Regions from separate parts of the Microbispora hainanensis genome, predicted to be linked through region 1. Evidence: riboswitches for the same ligand, from Rfam matches in the RefSeq annotation. Region 1 holds a riboswitch; each other region holds the start of a gene.
The links. A riboswitch is a leader RNA that binds a small molecule or an ion and turns the genes downstream of it on or off. The one in region 1 is predicted to bind cyclic di-AMP.

Region 1 (4,203 bases):
CGTGAACTTCGTGCACGACCAGGGCGCGGGCGGGCACGTCCCGGCCTGGTTCGTGATGGACGCCTAGGCACGGGCGCGTTATCCGTTCGCGCAGATCATGCCGGGCATGCCGGTGCCGCAGGAGTTTCTACGGCCAGGGCATCGCTTTCCGGGCGGACACCTTCGCCGAGCTGGCGGGCCGGATCGGTGTCCCGGCGGGCGCGCCGGCCGAGACCGTCGAGCGCTTCTACGCCTTCGCACGCACGGGCAGGGACCTGGACTTCGGCCGCGGCGACAGCGCGTCAGGCCTGGGCGAACATCTGGTCGTAGCCGCCGGAGTGCCGGCGGCCCGCCATGAAGCCGAGGAACCGGCGGACGAACTCACCCCGGGTCAGCCGCCCGTCATCATCGTCGTCGCCCGAGTCGTGGTCGAACGCCGTACGGAAGAGAGACCGGTACTCCTCACATCGATGGTCTGGTCGTCATCGGTGTCGGTGACGTCGAACAGTACCTCGGCGATCCTGATGAGCGCCGGGCCGGCCAGGGCGGCGGAGGCCGCGGCGTACTCGTGGCCGGTGATGCGTCCGTCGCCGTCGGTGTCCAGCTCCTGCTGCAGCTCCCGCCACCAGTCGGCGAAGGCCGCGAACAGGCGGTCCTCGTCCTGAGTCTCCAGGTCGAGGCGGGTGGCGATCTCCCTGGCCATCGCGGCGAGGTCGGGCCAGTCGAGGTGGCCGTCGCCGGTCTGGTCGAGGACCTCGGAGAAGAACCGCGCGGCGGATCGTACGGCGGAGCCCCCGGCGGCGGCCGCGGAGGTGGTGGCGGTGCCGGCCGCCTCCGGGCCGGGTGTGAGGAGGCGCAGGAGCGCCCCCGCCTTGGGAGCCTGCCCCCGTAGGGGTCCATGAGGGTGAGGAACGACTGGAACTCGGCGTACAGCCTTTCCAGGACCGGACCGTCGAGGGACTCGCCGCTCAACCGGCACATCGTGACCGTGGACTCGAACAGCGTCGCCACCACCCAGGCGCGCGCCTCGGAGTCCGCGGCGTTGAACGGGCGGCCCTCGGCGTCGGTGCCGGTGATGCGCGCGTGGAGGCGGTTGAGCCGGGCCGCCTCCCGCTGCCGCACCCGGATGTCGGGGTCCACCATGCGCTGCGCGCTGAGCACGGTGTTGCGCAGCCGGCGCCACGGGTGCGCGACGAAGGTCGAGTTGGTGATCAGCGCCGCGCCGATCTGCGGGTGCGCGGCCTCCAGGACGATGGCCCGGGTCGCCACCAGCCCCCAGCGCGTCTGCCGGGTCAGCTCGTGGAGCATGGATCCCGGTGCTGCGTCACTCATCGACGTCCCTTTCCTGTCGGTGTCGGTGCCGAGACCGGTGCCGAGACCGGTGCCGAGATCGGTGCCGGTGTGGCGCCGAACCGGCGGTGGCGCCGCCGGTAGATCTCCAGGCGCTCCCAGAAGTGCCCGGCACGGAAGTCGGGCCACAGCACCCGGGGGGAAGACCCATTCGGCGTACGCCACCTGCCAGAGCATGAGGTTGGAGATGCGCTGTTCGCCGGAGGTGCGGATGACGAGGTCGACCTCCGGCATGTCGGGGTGGGGCAGACGACGGGCGAAACTCTCCTCGGTGACCTGCTCGGGCGGCACGCCGTCGCGGATCAGCGACCTGGCGGCCTCGACGATGTCGCGGCGGCCGCCGTGGACAGCGGTCTCGGCCGCCCGATGCCCCTCGGTGCGGGGCAGGGACCGCTGCGCGGCCCACCTGCCGTTCCCGTCCATGACGCACGCCACATGACGGGGGACGCTTCTCACCCTCACGGCGACGAGGCTTGCACAGTCGGTGAGAGATCGACTACTTACCGTTGTTAGCCACGGCCCTTACTTCAAGCGGGTCCGGACCAGGTGCTGCCGCGTTGTGCCAGGTAAAGGCGTGTTTTGTCCTGTTTACACCATTCTGGTGAATTGTGTACCTTTAGGGCACACGGTATGGGGTAACGACCCGCCTCCGGCGACCCATCCCTTGCCGTGTCGTTGCCCGGTCCGCGTGGTCCCATGACCGCGCGGCCGCCGAATCCGCGTCATGTGGAGCCGGGGACCCACTCTCTTTGGGGTGAATCGGAGCGCAGGCCCCCAGATGCGCCCGTAGGGCACTTCCTGCCCGAACCCGTCAGCTAACCCGGTAGGCGGCATGGAAGCAAGGAGTCAACCTCGTCATGTCCACCCATCGGCTCTCCCTCGGGGGCCGGCACTCGCGCCGGCGCCTGCGCTCCGCCCTCGCGGCGGCGACCCTCGCGGTCTCGGCCGCCACGGCCGGCATCACCGCGGCCGTGGCTCTGCCCGCCGCCCCGGCGTACGCGAACCCGCACACGTACGGTCAGGACGTCTCCGGCTACGAGGCCGACCACGACTGGATGAACAGCCGCGCGCAGTTCGGCTTCATCAAGGCCACCGAGGGGACCGACTGGGTCGACTCGTCCTTCCCCCGGCACTGGCGGGAGCTGGCCAAGAAGGGCATCGTCCGCGGCGCCTACCACTACGGCCACCCCTCCAACGACCCCATCGCCGAGGCCGACCACTTCCTCAGCGTGGTGAACTCGCAGCCGAGCAAGCCCGGCGACATCCTGGTCCTCGACCTGGAGACCGCGGACGGCGAGTCCGTCGAGCAGGTCAACAAGTGGGCCAAGACCTGGCTGGAGTATGTGACGGCCAAGACCGGCACCAGGCCGATGTTCTACAGCGGGTGGAACTTCGCCAACAAGTACGGCCGCGGCCTCGGCCAGTACCCGCTGTGGGTGGCCCACTACAGCAAGGCGCCCGGCGACATCACGCCGCCCGCCGACTGGAAGACCTGGGCCATCCACCAGTACACCGATGAGCCCATCGACCAGAACGTCTCCTCGCTGACGCCCGCCCAGCTGCGCGCGCTCGGCCGCCGATAACGCCGCCGATAACGCCGCTGGCAGCGCCGCCGACAGCCCGGCGTCCCCCCGGGGCGGATCGCCCGCCCCGGGGGGACGCGCCGGGAGCCGTACCGGCCTCAGACCACCGCGCCGGAGTCGTCGCGGCGTACGGGCCTGACCCGGGGCGCGGCGGGAGCCGGCGGCGCCTGGCCGGAGCGCCGCTCCAGCGCGATCGCCACCGGCCCGGCCACGAACGACGACGACAGCGTGCCGGCGACGATGCCGATCAGGAGGGCGACGGCGAAGTCGCGCAGCGAGTCGCCGCCGAACACCGCAAGCGCCGCCAGGATGAACAGCGCCCCGAGCCCGGTGTTGACCGTGCGCGGCGCGGTCTGCAGGATCGCGGCGTTCACCACCCGGCCGAACGGCTCGCGGCGGCGCACCGGCCACAGCTCGCGCACCCGGTCGAACAGCACGACCTTGTCGTTGACCGAATAACCGATGATCGTGAGCATCGCCGCCAGGAACACCCCGTCGATCGGCCTGCCCATCCAGGCGAACGCGCCGACGACGACGGCCGCGTCCACGAACAGCGCCGCCACGGCCGCCGTGCCGAACGTCCACCGGAACCGGAACGCCAGATAGACGAGCTGTGCGGCGAGCGCGACAGCGAGCGCGATGATCGCGTTGCGGCGCAGCTCCTCGCCCAGGCTCGGCCCGATCAGCTCGTCGCGCTGCTTGGCGACCTCGCCCACGCGCCGGTCGAGCGCCTCCTCCATGCGGACCACGTCGTCGGCGCTGATCTGCCCGGTGCGCACCGAGAGCGCGTCGTCCGACCGCTGCACGACGGCCGAGGGGAACCCGGCGTCCGCCACCGCCTGCCTGGCCGCCGCGACGTCCACGGGCCTGCTCGTGCCGAACTCCACGATCCGGCCGCCGGTGAACTCGACGCCGTAGTTGAGGCCGCGGGTGACCAGGCCCGCGCCCGCGACCACGAGCAGCCCGGCCGCGACGGCGAGCCACAGCCGCCCGCGCCGCATCAGGTCCGGGTCGCGCCGCGTCAGCCACGTCCTGACCCGGCCGATCGAGCCGATGCCGGACGCCCGCGGGCCGATCCTGCCGATCAGCGCGGCGGTGAGCACCCGGGTGATCAGCATGGCCGAGACCAACGAGGCCAGCACGCCGATGGCCAGCGTCACGCCGAAGCCCTTCACCGGCCCCGAGGCCAGCCAGAACAGCAGCCCGGCGGCGAGCAGGGTGGTGATGCCGGAGTCGGCGATCGCGCTCCAGGCGTTCTTGAAGCCCCGGTCGAGTGCCGCCTTGAGGCCCC
Region 2 (4,203 bases), 2.7 Mb from region 1:
GGTACGCAGGACCGGCGGGGTGCGCGTCGCGCAGCTCGTACGCGACCTCGGGGTCTCGGACATGACGATCCGCCGCGACCTGGAGGTCCTCGCGGAACGCGGCCTGATCGTCAAGGTGCACGGCGGGGCGACCGCCACCGGCACGGGCTCGACGGAGGAGCCGGGCTTCGCGGCCAAGTCGGTGCGGCAGCAGGCCGAGAAGGAGGCCATCGCCCGCAGGGCCGCCCTGCTCGTGCGGCCGGGCAGCTCCGTAGCGCTCTCGGCCGGCACCACGACCTGGACACTGGCCCACCATCTGGTGGACGTGCCCGAGCTGACCGTGATCACCAACTCGGTGCAGGTGGCCGACGTCTTCCACCGCGCGGGACGGCCCGACCAGACCGTGGTGCTGGTGGGAGGCGTGCGCACGCCCTCCGACGCGCTGGTCGGCCCGGTGGCCGTGGCGGCCGTCCGCTCCCTGAACGTCGACACGCTCATGCTGGGCGTGCACGGCATGAGCGTCCGGGCCGGTTACACCACGCCCAACCTGCTGGAGGCGGAGACCGACCGCGCCCTCATCGCGGCCGCCCAGCAGCTCGTGGTCCTGGCCGACCACACCAAGTGGGGGACGATCGGCTTCAGCACGATCGCCGCCCTCGACGAGGCCGGCGTGGTCGTGAGCGACGTCGGCCTGCCGGAGGAGGCACGCGACGCGCTGTCGGAGCACGCCGGCGAGCTCCTCCTCGTCGATCCGTCCGGGGAGACCGAGCTGGAGACCGCGCTGTGACGCCGGCCCGCCGCACGTCCTCCGACGCCTGTAGTAAACCCGGTGCATCCCCCGGCCTCCGCGCGCCCGCCGTGTCCCCCTTTCGCAAACCCGCACCGACCCCCTTGTAAGCCCGCTCCGACCCGGGACACCGCACCGTGAAAGCCGGAGATCGCACCGTGAAGCTGGAGACCGCTCTGTGAAGCGCACCATCACCCATCTCGCCGACGGCCGTGAGCTGATCTACTTCGACCGGCGCGACGACGCCGACCACAGCGCCATCGACACCAGGGACCTGCCGCCGCGCCCGCTCGCCTCCGAGCTGCGCTACGACCCCCTGATGGACGAGTGGGTGGCCGTCGCCCGGCATCGCCAGACACGCACACACCTGCCGTCGGCGGAGGAGTGCCCGCTCTGCCCGGGTCATCCCGGCTCGGAGATCCCCTCGCCGTACGAGGTGGCGGTGTTCGAGAACCGCTTCCCGTCGTTCAGCTTCAACACGGGCTCGTACGAGCAGGTGGGCGGGCTGAGCGAGGTGCGTCCGGGGATCGGGCGCTGCGAGGTCGTCTGCTTCACCTCCGACCACAACGCGTCGTTCAGCTCGCTGAGCGACGAGCAGGCCGAGCTGGTCGTCGAGGCGTGGGCCGACCGTACGGCCGAGCTGTCCTCGCTGCCCGGCGTGGAGCAGGTCTTCTGCTTCGAGAACCGCGGCGCCGAGATCGGCATCACGCTGCCGCACCCGCACGGGCAGATCTACGCCTATCCGTACGTCACGCCGCGCACCCGGCAGATGCTGAACGCCGCCGCCCGTCATCAGGGCGGCAACCTGTTCGCGGATGTCCTGGCCGCCGAGCGGAAGGGCCCCCGGGTGGTGGCCGCCAACGAGCACTGGACGGCCTTCGTGCCCGCCGCCGCGCGCTACCCGTTCGAGGTGCACGTCTACCCGCACCGCCAGGTGCCCGACATCCCGGCGCTGTCGCCGGAGGAGCGAGCCGCGTTCGCGCCGCTCTACATCGAGGTGCTGCGCCGCCTGGACGGGCTGTTCGGCGTCGTCATGCCGTACGTCGCGGCCTGGCACCAGGCTCCTGTCACCTACCGGCGCGACCTCGCCTACCTTCACCTGCAGCTTTTCACGATCCGGCGGGCGCCCAACAAGCTCAAGTATCTGGCCGGATCGGAGTCGGCCATGGGCGCGTTCGTCAACGACGTGCTGCCCGAGGAGGCCGCCCGGATGCTTCGCGAGGCGATAACGGCCTGATCTCCGATTGATTGCGGCTTTGGTGGCAGCGACGGTTTCTTTACCACTAGTATCCCTGACACCGGCCGTCACAACCGGTACGCCTAATCCCGGGCGCCCCGCCCGGGAACCGGGGACCCAATCACGCACCTGGGGTCAAGGCAGTCGCCTGCCCGGGCTCCTCCAGCCCGAACCCGTCAGCTAACCCGGTCGGCAGATGGAGAGGAGTGGGCTCTGCCCCGCGCATTCCCCCTGGCTGTCGGCGTGCTCGCCTCCGCCGTCCTCGTGTTCGGTACGGCGGCGCCGGGCGTCGCCGAGCCCAAACCGACGGAGAAACAGCTCAAGAAGGAGCTGTCGGACCTGCGGCAGAAGGTCAACCGGCTGATCGCCGACTACAACGCCAAGCGTGTCGCCCTCGCCAAGGCCCGTGAGGAGGAGAAGGCGGCTCGCGACCGGCTGGCCAGGGCCCAGGCCGACTACCAGGCCGCCAGCGACGCCGTACGGCAGATGGCCGGGCTGCGCTACCAGACCGAAAGCGCGATGGCGCTGCCCGACATGAACACCGCCGCGCTCAACTACCAGCTCAAAGAGGAACAGGCCGCCCGGCTCGCGCACTTCGACCGGGTGCGCGACGCCCGGCAGCAGGCCGCGGACGCCGCCAAGACGCTGACCGCGCAACTGAAGGCGCAGGCCGAGGCGGTCGCCGTACAGCGCAAGGACGCCGAGGACCTCATCGACGAGATCAAGGACAAGCTCGACGCGCTGATCCCGATCGCGCCGGGAAAGCTCCCGGGTGGGTCGTGGGCACCGGAGCTGCCCAGCGGTGCCGACAACATCACGCCCCGGATGAGGTTCATGCGCACCGAGGTCGAAAACCACTTCAGCCTGCGGTTCCCGGTGGGCTGCTACCGGGCGGAGAACAGCGGCGAGCATCCTCTCGGGCGCGCCTGCGACTTCATGATGAGCTCGGGCGGCGCCATGCCCTCCCCCGAGATGAAGGCGCTCGGCGACAGCCTGGCCGACTGGGCCATCAAGAACGGCCCCAAGCTCGGCGTCATGTACGTGATCTGGCAGCAGCGCATCTACAACCTCGGCCGTCCCGGCTGGCGGCTCATGTCCGACCGCGGCGGAATCACCGCCAACCACTACGACCACGTACACATCTCGATGTACTGACCTGCCAGGGCACTCGCGGGGTGGGCCGGCCACCTCGGCGAGCGAGGCGGCCGGCCCGCTCCGGGTCAGGCCGGGATCTGCTTCTCGTGCCAGGTGTAGTAGAGGTAGGTGCTGCCGGGCCCGGTCAGCGTGCCGTAGACCTGCCAGAAGGTGTTGGTGCCGGGCGAGAAGCGGAAGATCTTGTCCCCGGGCCGGTCGTCCACGATGACCTGCTGTGACCCCGTGGGCCCGATCCGGACCTCGATCGTGAACGTCTCGTTGTCGGGGATGTCGAGGCAGACCTCGTGCGTGTACGCCGTCGGACCGGCGATGTTGTAGAGGCGATTGTCCACCGCCGGCGACTCGACGTTGGTGGGGACGTATTTGTTGACGACGTAGGTGTACCCGCCCGTGGAGCAGTCCACTGCGGAGGTGTCCGCGAGCGCGGGGCCGGCGCCGGTGAGCGTGACGCCGAGAACGCCGGCGGCGACGGTGAGAACGGAGATGGTGCGCTTCATGCCTCTCCTCATCCGTACGGTGTGACGCTTCAACCAAGTAGTTGAAGGCTGAACTGATTTTGATCACATTCGCCACAATTACACAAGTCTGATCAATTACCTGTCCGAATCCGAGTCAAGACGGCCGGGTTCGGCCTCCCGTCGGGCGCAGGCCCGGCGTGCGGCCCGGCCTTCGGCTACGTCATGAACCGCGCTCAGGAGGGGGGTGCCGGGACGGGCAGAACCGCCGGGTGCCTCCGCCCGCTAATCGGGGTGACTACGCGCCGAGTCCGGGGGAGGATGCCGGGATGACCGACACACGTATCGATCCCCCCGTCGTCGCGGGAGAGCGCGAGATGCTGCGCGCCTGGCTGGACTGGCACCGTGACACCCTCGCCGTGAAGTGCCGGGGCCTCACCGAGGAGCAGTTGCGGCTGCGCTCGGTGCCGCCCTCCAGCATGTCGCTGCTCGGCCTCGTACGGCACATGGCCGACGTCGAGCGGGCCTGGTTCCGGAGGCGGCTGAACGGCGAGGATCTTGGCGGCATCTACTTCAGTGCCGACGACCCG
Region 3 (4,203 bases), 260 kb from region 1:
CGTCCGGGCCATCGCGGTGGCACACGGCGGCGGGGTGGAGGCGCTGGCCCGGCCCGAGGGCGGCCTGGTGGTGACCGTACGCCTGCCGAAGTAAGCCGTGCGGCCGTGCGCGCCGTGACCCCGCGGGTCGCTCAGGCCTGGTCGCGGGTCAGGGCCAGCAGTTCGCGCAGCATGTCCTCCGCGAGGGCGGCGAGGGAGCGCTGCTCGTCCTCGCGGAGCCACTGAACGAAAGCGATCTTGAACACGGTGACGCCCGACTCCGCCGCCAGGGTGGCCGCGGGCTCGTCCACGCCTCGCGCGCGCAGGGCGCCCGCGACCGCCTCGGCGAGGGTGGCGAGCTTGTGCCGCTCGCGTTCCTGCAGCGCGGGGTTCTGGTCGATCACGGACTGCCGGGTTCGCGAATGATGCCGGCGCTCGTCCGGGAAGAAGGACGTCGCGGACCGCAGGGCGCAGGCGACGATCTCAATCGGCGACGCGTCCGGCGGCGCGGCCTCCACACCGGCGAGGAACGCCTGGGTGAACAGGTGCTGGTTGTGGAAGAGGACCTCGCGCTTGTCGCTGAAGTGGCGGTAGAAGGTGCGCTCGGTCAGGCCGACGGACTGTGCGATGTCCGTGGCGGTCGTCTGCTCGAACCCGTGGGTCGCGAACAGTTCGAGCGCGGCCTCCTGCAGCCGCTCGGCGGCCCCGGGCGCCCAACGCGTCATGCGATCAAGTGTAGTGATGACGGCCACGAAGGAGTACCGTGATGTCTGTGACTGACGTCAGTCACAGACATCAGTTTTTCGGGAAGTCGCTCCGCCCTGCCGGCGGTGCGCCGAAGGAGATTCCTCATGCGTGTTTTCGTCACCGGAGCCTCCGGATGGATCGGCTCCGCGGTGACCGATGAGCTGCTCGCCGCCGGTCACGAGGTCATCGGACTGGCGAGGTCGGACGCGTCCGCCGCCGCCCTGGAGGGCAAGGGGGCCCGGGTCCGCCGCGGCGACCTCGACGATCTCGAGGGCATCCGCCTGGGCGCCCGGGACGCCGACGCCGTCATCCATCTCGCGAACAAGCACGACTGGTCCGACCCGGCCGGCACGGCGGCGACCGAACGAGCCGCCGTGCAGACCATCGGCGAGGCGCTGGAGGGAACCGGTCGTCCGTTCCTGCTCGCCTCGGGACTCGCCGGTTTCGCCCCGGGCCGGCCCGCCACCGAGGACGACCCGTCGCCGTTCCACGGCCCCGATTCGCCCCGCGGCGGGAGCGAGAACCTGGCGCTGGAGTTCGTCGAGCGTGGCGTGCACACCGTGAGCCTGCGCTTCGCGCCGACCGTGCACGGCACCGGCGACCACGGCTTCATCGCGATCCTCGCCGCGATCGCCCGCGAGAAGGGCGTTTCGGGTTACCCGGGCGACGGCGCCAACCGCTGGTCCGCCGTGCACGTGCGCGACGCCGCCCGCATGGTCGCACTCGGCCTGGAGAAGGCGCCCGCGGGCGCGCGGCTGCACGCCGTCGCCGAGGAAGGCGTCCCGACCCGCGTGATCGCGGAGGCGTTCGGCCGCGCGTTCGGCCTTCCCGTCGCCTCGATCGCCCCCGGAGACGTGCCGGACCACTTCGGGTGGATCGGCAACTTCTTCGGCATGGACCTCGCGGCGACCAGCACCGCGACGCGCACCCTCCTCGGGTGGACGCCCACCGGCCCGGCCCTCGTCGACGACCTCGACGCGGGCGCGTACGCGATCTCCCGTTGACGACGCCGCGACCAAGGGCGCGTCAAGCGAGGCCGGGAGATTTTTCCGGGTCCCGGCGCGGGGGTAGCGCCCCCGCGCCGGGCCCGCGGCGGAGGGCGGGGCAGGGCGGGATCGCCGTCAGGGGCGGGGTCCCGCTGATCGGGGGCCGCCTCACCGTACCCTTGCCGTCCGCTTTGTACCGGACTTGACGGGTAAAATCCCTCTTGTAGTTACTTGACCGGTCTGACCTGGTCTATTAGCTTTTAGGCAGCTCAGGGCGCACTTGCTCATCTCAATGGTCAAGAAGCCCTCCTCAGACCGACGCGGCCGGCCATCCCGGCCTGCCGCCCGGCCGCCGAGTCCGCGTCCGCGCGGAGCCGGGGACCCACCTCTCCTGGGGTGAATCGGCATGCGTGCCGTAGGGCGACTTCCAGCCCGAACCCGTCAGCTAACCCGGTAGGTGGCATGGAAGTAAGGGAGAACGCCCCACCATGCACGTCTTCACCACTTGGGTCCGCGCTGCCCTCGCGGGCGGAGCCCTCGCCTCGGCCGTGCTGATCGCGGCGCCCGCGGCGCACGCGGACAACCCGGCGACCGGGAAGGGTCCGGCGACCGCGCAGTCCATGCCGGAGATCGCCGCCAGGCTGCCCAAGATCACCTCGGCCGACGTGCTGAAGCTGGCCAGGAGCCAGATCGGGATCAGCGAGAACGCCAAGGGCGGCGGCACCAAGTTCCAGGAGTGGTACATGTCCACGCCGCGCGCCCGCGAGACCCTCGCCCGCGACGGCGGCAAGCTCGCCGACTACCTCAACGCCCCCTGGTGCGACATGTTCGTGTCCTGGGTGGGCCAGCAGCTCGGCATCGGCCCGGTGATGGGCGCCGACGCGTACACCGTGAAGCACGCGCAGTGGTTCGCCGACCACGGCCGCTGGGGTCACACGCCCAAGCCGGGCGCGGTGGTGTTCTTCGCCTGGAGCGGCAGCAAGCACATCGACGACATCAACCACGTCGGGTTCGTCGTCAAGGACAACGGCGACGGAACGATCCAGACCATCGAGGGCAACACGGGCGACGGCGGCGCCGTCGAGGCCCGCACCCGTCCCACCTGGCAGGTGGCGGGATACGGCTACCCGATGTACCCCGGGGACCTGTCCGCCTCCTCCTGACGGACGGCCTTCTGGCGGACGATCCATCGTCGTTCCGACGACGGCCCACAAGCGCGCCGGTGATCCCGGCGCGCTTCGCCGTCCCGGCCGGGAGCGTACGGCTCCTGCCGAATTGACCTACGCGAGCGCGAGCTGCGAGCCTGACGGCATGCACGCGTTCGACGTCCTCGGCGATCCGGTGCGCCGCCGGATCCTGGAACTGCTCGCGGAGGGCGAGCGCCCCGCCGGGGAGATCGGCGCGATCGTGCAGGAGGAGTTCGGGATCTCCCAGCCCGGGGTGTCCCAGCACCTGCGCGTGCTGCGGGAGAGCGGTTTCGCGACGGTCCGGGCCGAGGGCACCCGGCGCCTTTACGCCGTCGACCCGGCGCCGCTCCGCGAGGTCGACACCTGGCTCGACCACTTCCGCCGCTTCTGGAACCAGCGCCTCGACGCCCTGGGCACCGAACTCGCCCGCGGCAGGCGCGAGCGCCGACTCCGGGACGACGCCCGTCCGTAAGCCGTGCGCGTGCAGATCGCCGCAATCTGCATTATTGGCTCAGAATCACCTGGCCGGCAGGAGTCACGCCGTGGTCATAGCGCTGCTGGGCGCTGGTTAGCGGAGCCGGCCGGGGAATCGGAGCCGCGACCGCGCTCGAGTTGGGCCGGCTCGGCTATCACGTGATAGTCAACTATCTGAGAGACGCCGACTCCGCGGAGCTGGTGGTCAAGCAGATCGGCGCCGCGCAGGCGGTACAGGCCGACGTGACCGACGAAGCCCAGGTGACCATGCTGGTGGACCGGGTGGTCGCCGAGCACGGGCGGATCGACGTGCTTGTGGGCAACGCCCACACCGCGGCGCCGCCTTTCGGCCCGCTGGAGCATGTGCCGTGGGAGGCGTTCGCAGCCAAGATCAGCGATGAGCTGGCCGGCATATACCACCTGACCCGGCGGGTGCTGCCGGTCATGCGCCGGCGGCGGTCCGGCCGGATCGTCTACGTCTCCGCTACCGCGGCCGAGCTGATCATCGGCAGTGCCGCCCAGTCCACTGCCAAAGCCGCGGTGAACGCCTTCGCCCAGCAGATCGCCGGCGAGACCATACGGGACGGCATCACCGTCAATGCCGTCGCCCCTGGCGCGGTTCGTACCGATGCCACCGCTGAGGTGTTCACCGATGGCATCCGGCGCCACTTCGGTGACCGGTCGGTGACCGGCACGATGCTGCGGCCGCAGGATTTGGCTCGCCCGATCGCCGCGCTCGTGGACGGCGCGTTCGCCACGGTCACCGGCCAGGTGATCCGGGTCGATGGCGGATACGGGCTGCTGAGTCAGTTGCTGGACGGCCTACCGGC
Region 4 (4,203 bases), 1.1 Mb from region 1:
GCGTCCGCTTCGTCATCCTCACCCCCGCTGCCGGCGTGATCACGCGGTCCCCCCGCGCCGCCCGAGAACGCATTGTCGCAGTCCCGGCCGGGTCGTCGCGGTCGGACGATCAGGTCCGGGCGAGCTGCTCGCGCGACCACGACCGCCAGGCGCGGGTCAGGTCGCCGGCGGTCAGCCCGAGCTCCTCCCGCAGGGCGGCGCCGATCTCCTCGCGCAGCGCGGCGCGATAGAGGGCGACCAGCCTCGGCTCGCCGAACCGGGCCGCGATGTAGCGGCAGGCGAGCCACGCCTCCTCGTACGCCTGGGCGGGCCTGGCGGCGAAGTCGGCGGGCCCCGGCAGGCCGCCGAGCGCCGCCCTCCCGGCCGCGACGTCGGCGGCCAGCTCGGCGGCGACCGTACGGACCGGCAGCCCGCTGTCCAGGTAGCCCACGTAGTCGGCGAAGCCCTCCATGAGCCACATCGGCACCGTGCGGCGGCCGGCGGTCGCGACGTGCGTCAGCTCGTGGGTCATGACGACCAGGCGGCCGGTCGCGGACAGGCGGGCGAACGCGGCCGGCTGCACGATCACCCGGTCGCCGGTGGCGACGGCCGCCAGGCCGTCCACCTTCGCCGGCGCGGCCAGCACGGCGGCCTGCTCCTCGGTGCGCGGCACCAGGACCACCGCGCCGCCGAGCCCGCCCCAGACCCTCGTGACCGTACTGCCCGCGCGGCCGGCCAGCGCGGCGATCTCGGCGACCAGCGGCCGGGGCGACCCGACGACGACGGCGCGCTCGCCGCGGGCGACCGAGGCACCGGTCCACATGCCGGGATGCTCGCGTACGGCGGCGCGGGCGTCGAGCCGCAGGGCGCGCAGCGGGTCGGGCGGCGCCGCGGCGGCGGGCCCGGCCAGCAGCGCGGCCAGCGCGACGGCCACGGCCGCGATCCGGCGGGGAGTGGCCCCGGCGGGTCCGGGCCGGCTCCGGCCGGCTCCGGCACGCACGCCCGGCGCGCACGCGGGCACGCCGCTCGTGACAGTCACGCCGTGCATGGTAGCCAGCGCATGTCACGGCCCCGCCCACCTCGGCGAGGTGGACGGGGCCGTAAGGACGGCGCCGGTCGAGGGGGCTTGGTGACCGGTGCCCGTCAGACGCCCGGCCGGACGGCACCCACGAAGGTGCTCCTCCGGTAGGCGTCCAGCTTGTCGATCCTGACCCGCGTGCCGCTGTGCGGGGCGTGGATCATCCTGTTGTGCCCGACGTACATGCCGACGTGGCCGCCGCCGCTGGTGAAGATGAGGTCACCGGGCTCGAAGTGCCCCCAGGACACCTTCTTCCTGACCGCGCTGCGGATGGACCACGTCGTGCGCGGCAGCCGTACGCCGGCCTTGCGCCAGGCGTACTGGACCAGGCCCGAGCAGTCGAACGCGCCCGGTCCCGTGGCTCCGTAGCGGTAGGGGTCGCCGATCTGCTTCTCGGCGGCCTTCACCGCGCGCCGGGCCCTGGCCCGCTGGAGCGAGGCCCTGCTGATCTTCCGCTTGGCGGTGTGCCTCTTGGTCCGCTTCTTCGCGGCGGCGTTGCGGGCGGCGGTCTTCGCGCTCTCCTCGGCGCCCGTCTTCGTGGCCGTCTTGGTGGCCGTCTTCGTCGCCGTGGCCGTCGTGACGACCGTGACCGTCGCCGGGTCGGCCGCCGGGTCGGCCGCCGTGCCGGCTGCCGCCGCCGGATGTGCTCCAGCGACACCTACGGATGCCGTCAACGCGGCACCACTAACGGCAATTCGGGCAAGACGGGACAGACTGGGGGTGGTAGACAGGATCTCTCCTCGGGTCTTCCGCTCACGCCTACCGGGTTAGCTGACGGGTTCGGGCGGGGAAGTCGCCCTACGGCGCGCGATGCGCCGATTCACCCCGGACCTTCGCGTGAAGGTCGGTGGTTCCCCGGCTCCGTGCCTCCTGACTGCACGGACTCGGCTGGCCATCGGCGTCGGGGGGATCCCACGGGGGGAGGGTGATGAAGGACGCCGATGCCGCTGGATGACTGCGACCGGCCGGCCGGACCGGGACGCACGGCGGCGAGGCGTGCTCGCCGCGGCCCAGAAGCTACCCAGGACTCGCGGCGTTCGGCAAAGCGCTCCGGCCGGATAAAGATCGCATAACGAAGGCCGCGGAGAAGAAATCGCAGCTTACCCACACCGCGAATGCGCCAAATGTGACCCTGCCCACAATTTGCACAACAAGCGCCGATGGGGTCACATTTGCCGCGTCAGTCACAGATCGTCACGGAGACGGCGGGACCGTCAGGGGCGCACGGCTCCGATCGCGTGATACTCGGCGAGTGTGACGACTTTCACAACATCGCCGGTCTGCGGGGCATGAACGACCTTCCCGTCGCCGGCGTAGATGCCGACGTGCCCGTATCCGGCGTGCCAGAGCAGGTCGCCCGGCTGGAGGTCGTCGAGCGAGACCCGGCGGCTCGCGCCCCAGGCCCACTGCTCGTAGCTCGTCCGGGGCAGCCGGACGCCCGCCGCCGCCCACGCGGCCTGCACGAGCCCGGAGCAGTCCCAGGCGCCCGGTCCGGTGCCCCCGTAGCGGTAGGGCTTGCCGATCTGCTTGTAGGCGAACTGGAGGGCGGCCAGCGCGTTGCCGGACGCCGGCCCGTTGTAGACGACGCCGGCGCTGTTGGGGTTGCCGGGGTTGAACGTCCCGAGCGAGCGCAGCAGCTTCATCTGCTCCCGGACGAGCTTGTCGACCTTCTCCTTCTCGTCCGCCAGCTCGTCCTTGACGTCGGCGGCCTCCTTGTAGACCTGCTTGCTCTGGTTGCGGCGGTTCTTGAGGTCCTTGATGGCGCCCTCGTACGCCTTGAGCCGCCCGGCCCGCTCGGCCGACATGTGGTTGAGCGTGGCGAGACCGCTGAGCATGGCGTCGGGGTTGGAGCTGTAGAAGACGCCGCCCCACGACCCCATGTCGCCGACCTGGTAGCTGCTGACGGCCATCGAGACCAGCCCGGAGCGTAACTCCTCGACCCGGGCGTTCTGCTTCTTGTAGTCCTCGTTGATCGTGAGGTACTTCTGCCGGGCCTTCTTCCACTTCTCGTTGGCCGCGTTATAACGGTCCACGAGCTGGTCGGCCTGCGCGTTGAGCTTGCTCAGCTTCGCTTTCACCTGCGCGACAGTGGGCTTCGGATCCGCCTGCGCGCCCGTCATCGGAGTGAGCAGGACCACGGCGGCCAGACCGGCGGCCACCGGCACACGCCCTCGCACTGAGCCCCCTTGAGGATAAACCTCTTTGATCGACGAAACCTGCGGCGCGACTCTATCTAGGCGATCTTGAAGCTTCAACCTATTCGCAGGTATTCGCGGCAGTCGTCACATACTGTGACGTCGCAGGTCCGGGGCGTGCGCGGGACGCGTCAACCGCGGCCGAGACGGCGCAGCAGCAGGATCGAGGGCACCGGCCGGGCGCCCATGCGGCGCACCGACTCGGCCACCTCCCGGTCGGAGGAGACGACCGCGATGGCCCGCCCCGGCGGCTCCGCCCGCACCAGCGTGCGGATGAGGTCGTCGGCGATCTCCCCGGGCGCGCTGAACATCACCCGCACCCCGCGCGGCGCGGACACCTGGACGGGCCCGTTCAGCTCGGCGCCGTCGAACACGCACGTCACCTCCGCCCGCGTCTGCACGGCGAGCCCGCCGAGCCCGGTCAGCAGCCGGGCTCGCTGGTCGGCGAGGGTCAGCGACGGATAACCGGTCTTGGTCACGTTGTAACCGTCGACGATCAGATGCAGGTGAGGGATGGCCAGGAGCTGGTCGAGAAGCTGCGGGTCGTCGTTGGCCAGCGCCCGCGCGGGGACGGCCGTCACGCCCGGCTCGCCGGGCACCACCGCGTTCACGTAGTCGGCCGGCCTGCTGATCGTCGTGGGCAGGCCGAGCTCCTTGCGCAGCCCGGAGGCGGCGTCCTGGAGCGCGTCAAGCAGCACCCGCACCCGGGCGTCCTCGATGCTGCGGCCCTCGCGGGCGGCCCTGCGGCTGGCCTCGAGCTGGCGCTCGGCGTCCGCCAGGCGCTCCTTGAGCCGGCGCAGCTCGGTCTCGGCCGCGCCGTTGGCGCTGGCAGCCCTGGCACGCGCCTCGGCCGTCTCGGCCTCCAGCTCGGCCGCCCTGGTCTCGGCGGCCTTGACCCGCTCGCGGGCGTCGTGCAGCTTGCGCCGCAGGTCGGAGTTCTCCGCGCGGGCG

Region 2: linked by a shared signal. The riboswitch ahead of OHB01_RS00115 (coiled-coil domain-containing protein) and the one ahead of OHB01_RS28205 (glycoside hydrolase family 25 protein) in region 1 are both predicted to bind cyclic di-AMP.
Region 3: linked by a shared signal. The riboswitch ahead of OHB01_RS29450 (CHAP domain-containing protein) and the one ahead of OHB01_RS28205 (glycoside hydrolase family 25 protein) in region 1 are both predicted to bind cyclic di-AMP.
Region 4: linked by a shared signal. The riboswitch ahead of OHB01_RS23515 (C40 family peptidase) and the one ahead of OHB01_RS28205 (glycoside hydrolase family 25 protein) in region 1 are both predicted to bind cyclic di-AMP.

What each region holds. Positions count from the first base shown of each region.
Region 1 is NZ_CP108086.1:6,117,222-6,121,424, forward strand. It holds gene OHB01_RS28190 (hypothetical protein) at 1-67, shown strand, start outside; gene OHB01_RS39970 (hypothetical protein) at 371-682, opposite strand; partial or broken gene OHB01_RS39975 (oxygenase MpaB family protein) at 937-1,311, opposite strand; partial or broken gene OHB01_RS39980 (undecaprenyl diphosphate synthase family protein) at 1,308-1,752, opposite strand; cyclic di-AMP (ydaO/yuaA leader) riboswitch at 2,029-2,174, shown strand; gene OHB01_RS28205 (glycoside hydrolase family 25 protein) at 2,187-2,912, shown strand; gene secD (protein translocase subunit SecD) at 3,011-4,203, opposite strand, start outside.
Region 2 is NZ_CP108086.1:23,296-27,498, forward strand. It holds gene OHB01_RS00105 (DeoR/GlpR family DNA-binding transcription regulator) at 1-766, shown strand, start outside; gene galT (galactose-1-phosphate uridylyltransferase) at 945-2,003, shown strand; cyclic di-AMP (ydaO/yuaA leader) riboswitch at 2,074-2,212, shown strand; gene OHB01_RS00115 (coiled-coil domain-containing protein) at 2,247-3,158, shown strand; gene OHB01_RS00120 (hypothetical protein) at 3,224-3,655, opposite strand; gene OHB01_RS00125 (DinB family protein) at 3,943-4,203, shown strand, end outside.
Region 3 is NZ_CP108086.1:6,379,231-6,383,433, forward strand. It holds gene OHB01_RS29435 (sensor histidine kinase) at 1-94, shown strand, start outside; gene OHB01_RS29440 (TetR/AcrR family transcriptional regulator) at 132-704, opposite strand; gene OHB01_RS29445 (SDR family oxidoreductase) at 831-1,730, shown strand; cyclic di-AMP (ydaO/yuaA leader) riboswitch at 2,053-2,186, shown strand; gene OHB01_RS29450 (CHAP domain-containing protein) at 2,201-2,875, shown strand; gene OHB01_RS29455 (ArsR/SmtB family transcription factor) at 3,024-3,371, shown strand; gene OHB01_RS29460 (SDR family oxidoreductase) at 3,464-4,203, shown strand, end outside.
Region 4 is NZ_CP108086.1:5,024,974-5,029,176, reverse strand. It holds gene OHB01_RS23525 (glycosyltransferase family 4 protein) at 1-16, opposite strand, end outside; gene OHB01_RS23520 (hypothetical protein) at 110-1,018, opposite strand; gene OHB01_RS23515 (C40 family peptidase) at 1,123-1,731, opposite strand; cyclic di-AMP (ydaO/yuaA leader) riboswitch at 1,803-1,957, opposite strand; gene OHB01_RS23510 (C40 family peptidase) at 2,272-3,234, opposite strand; gene OHB01_RS23505 (NYN domain-containing protein) at 3,384-4,203, opposite strand, start outside.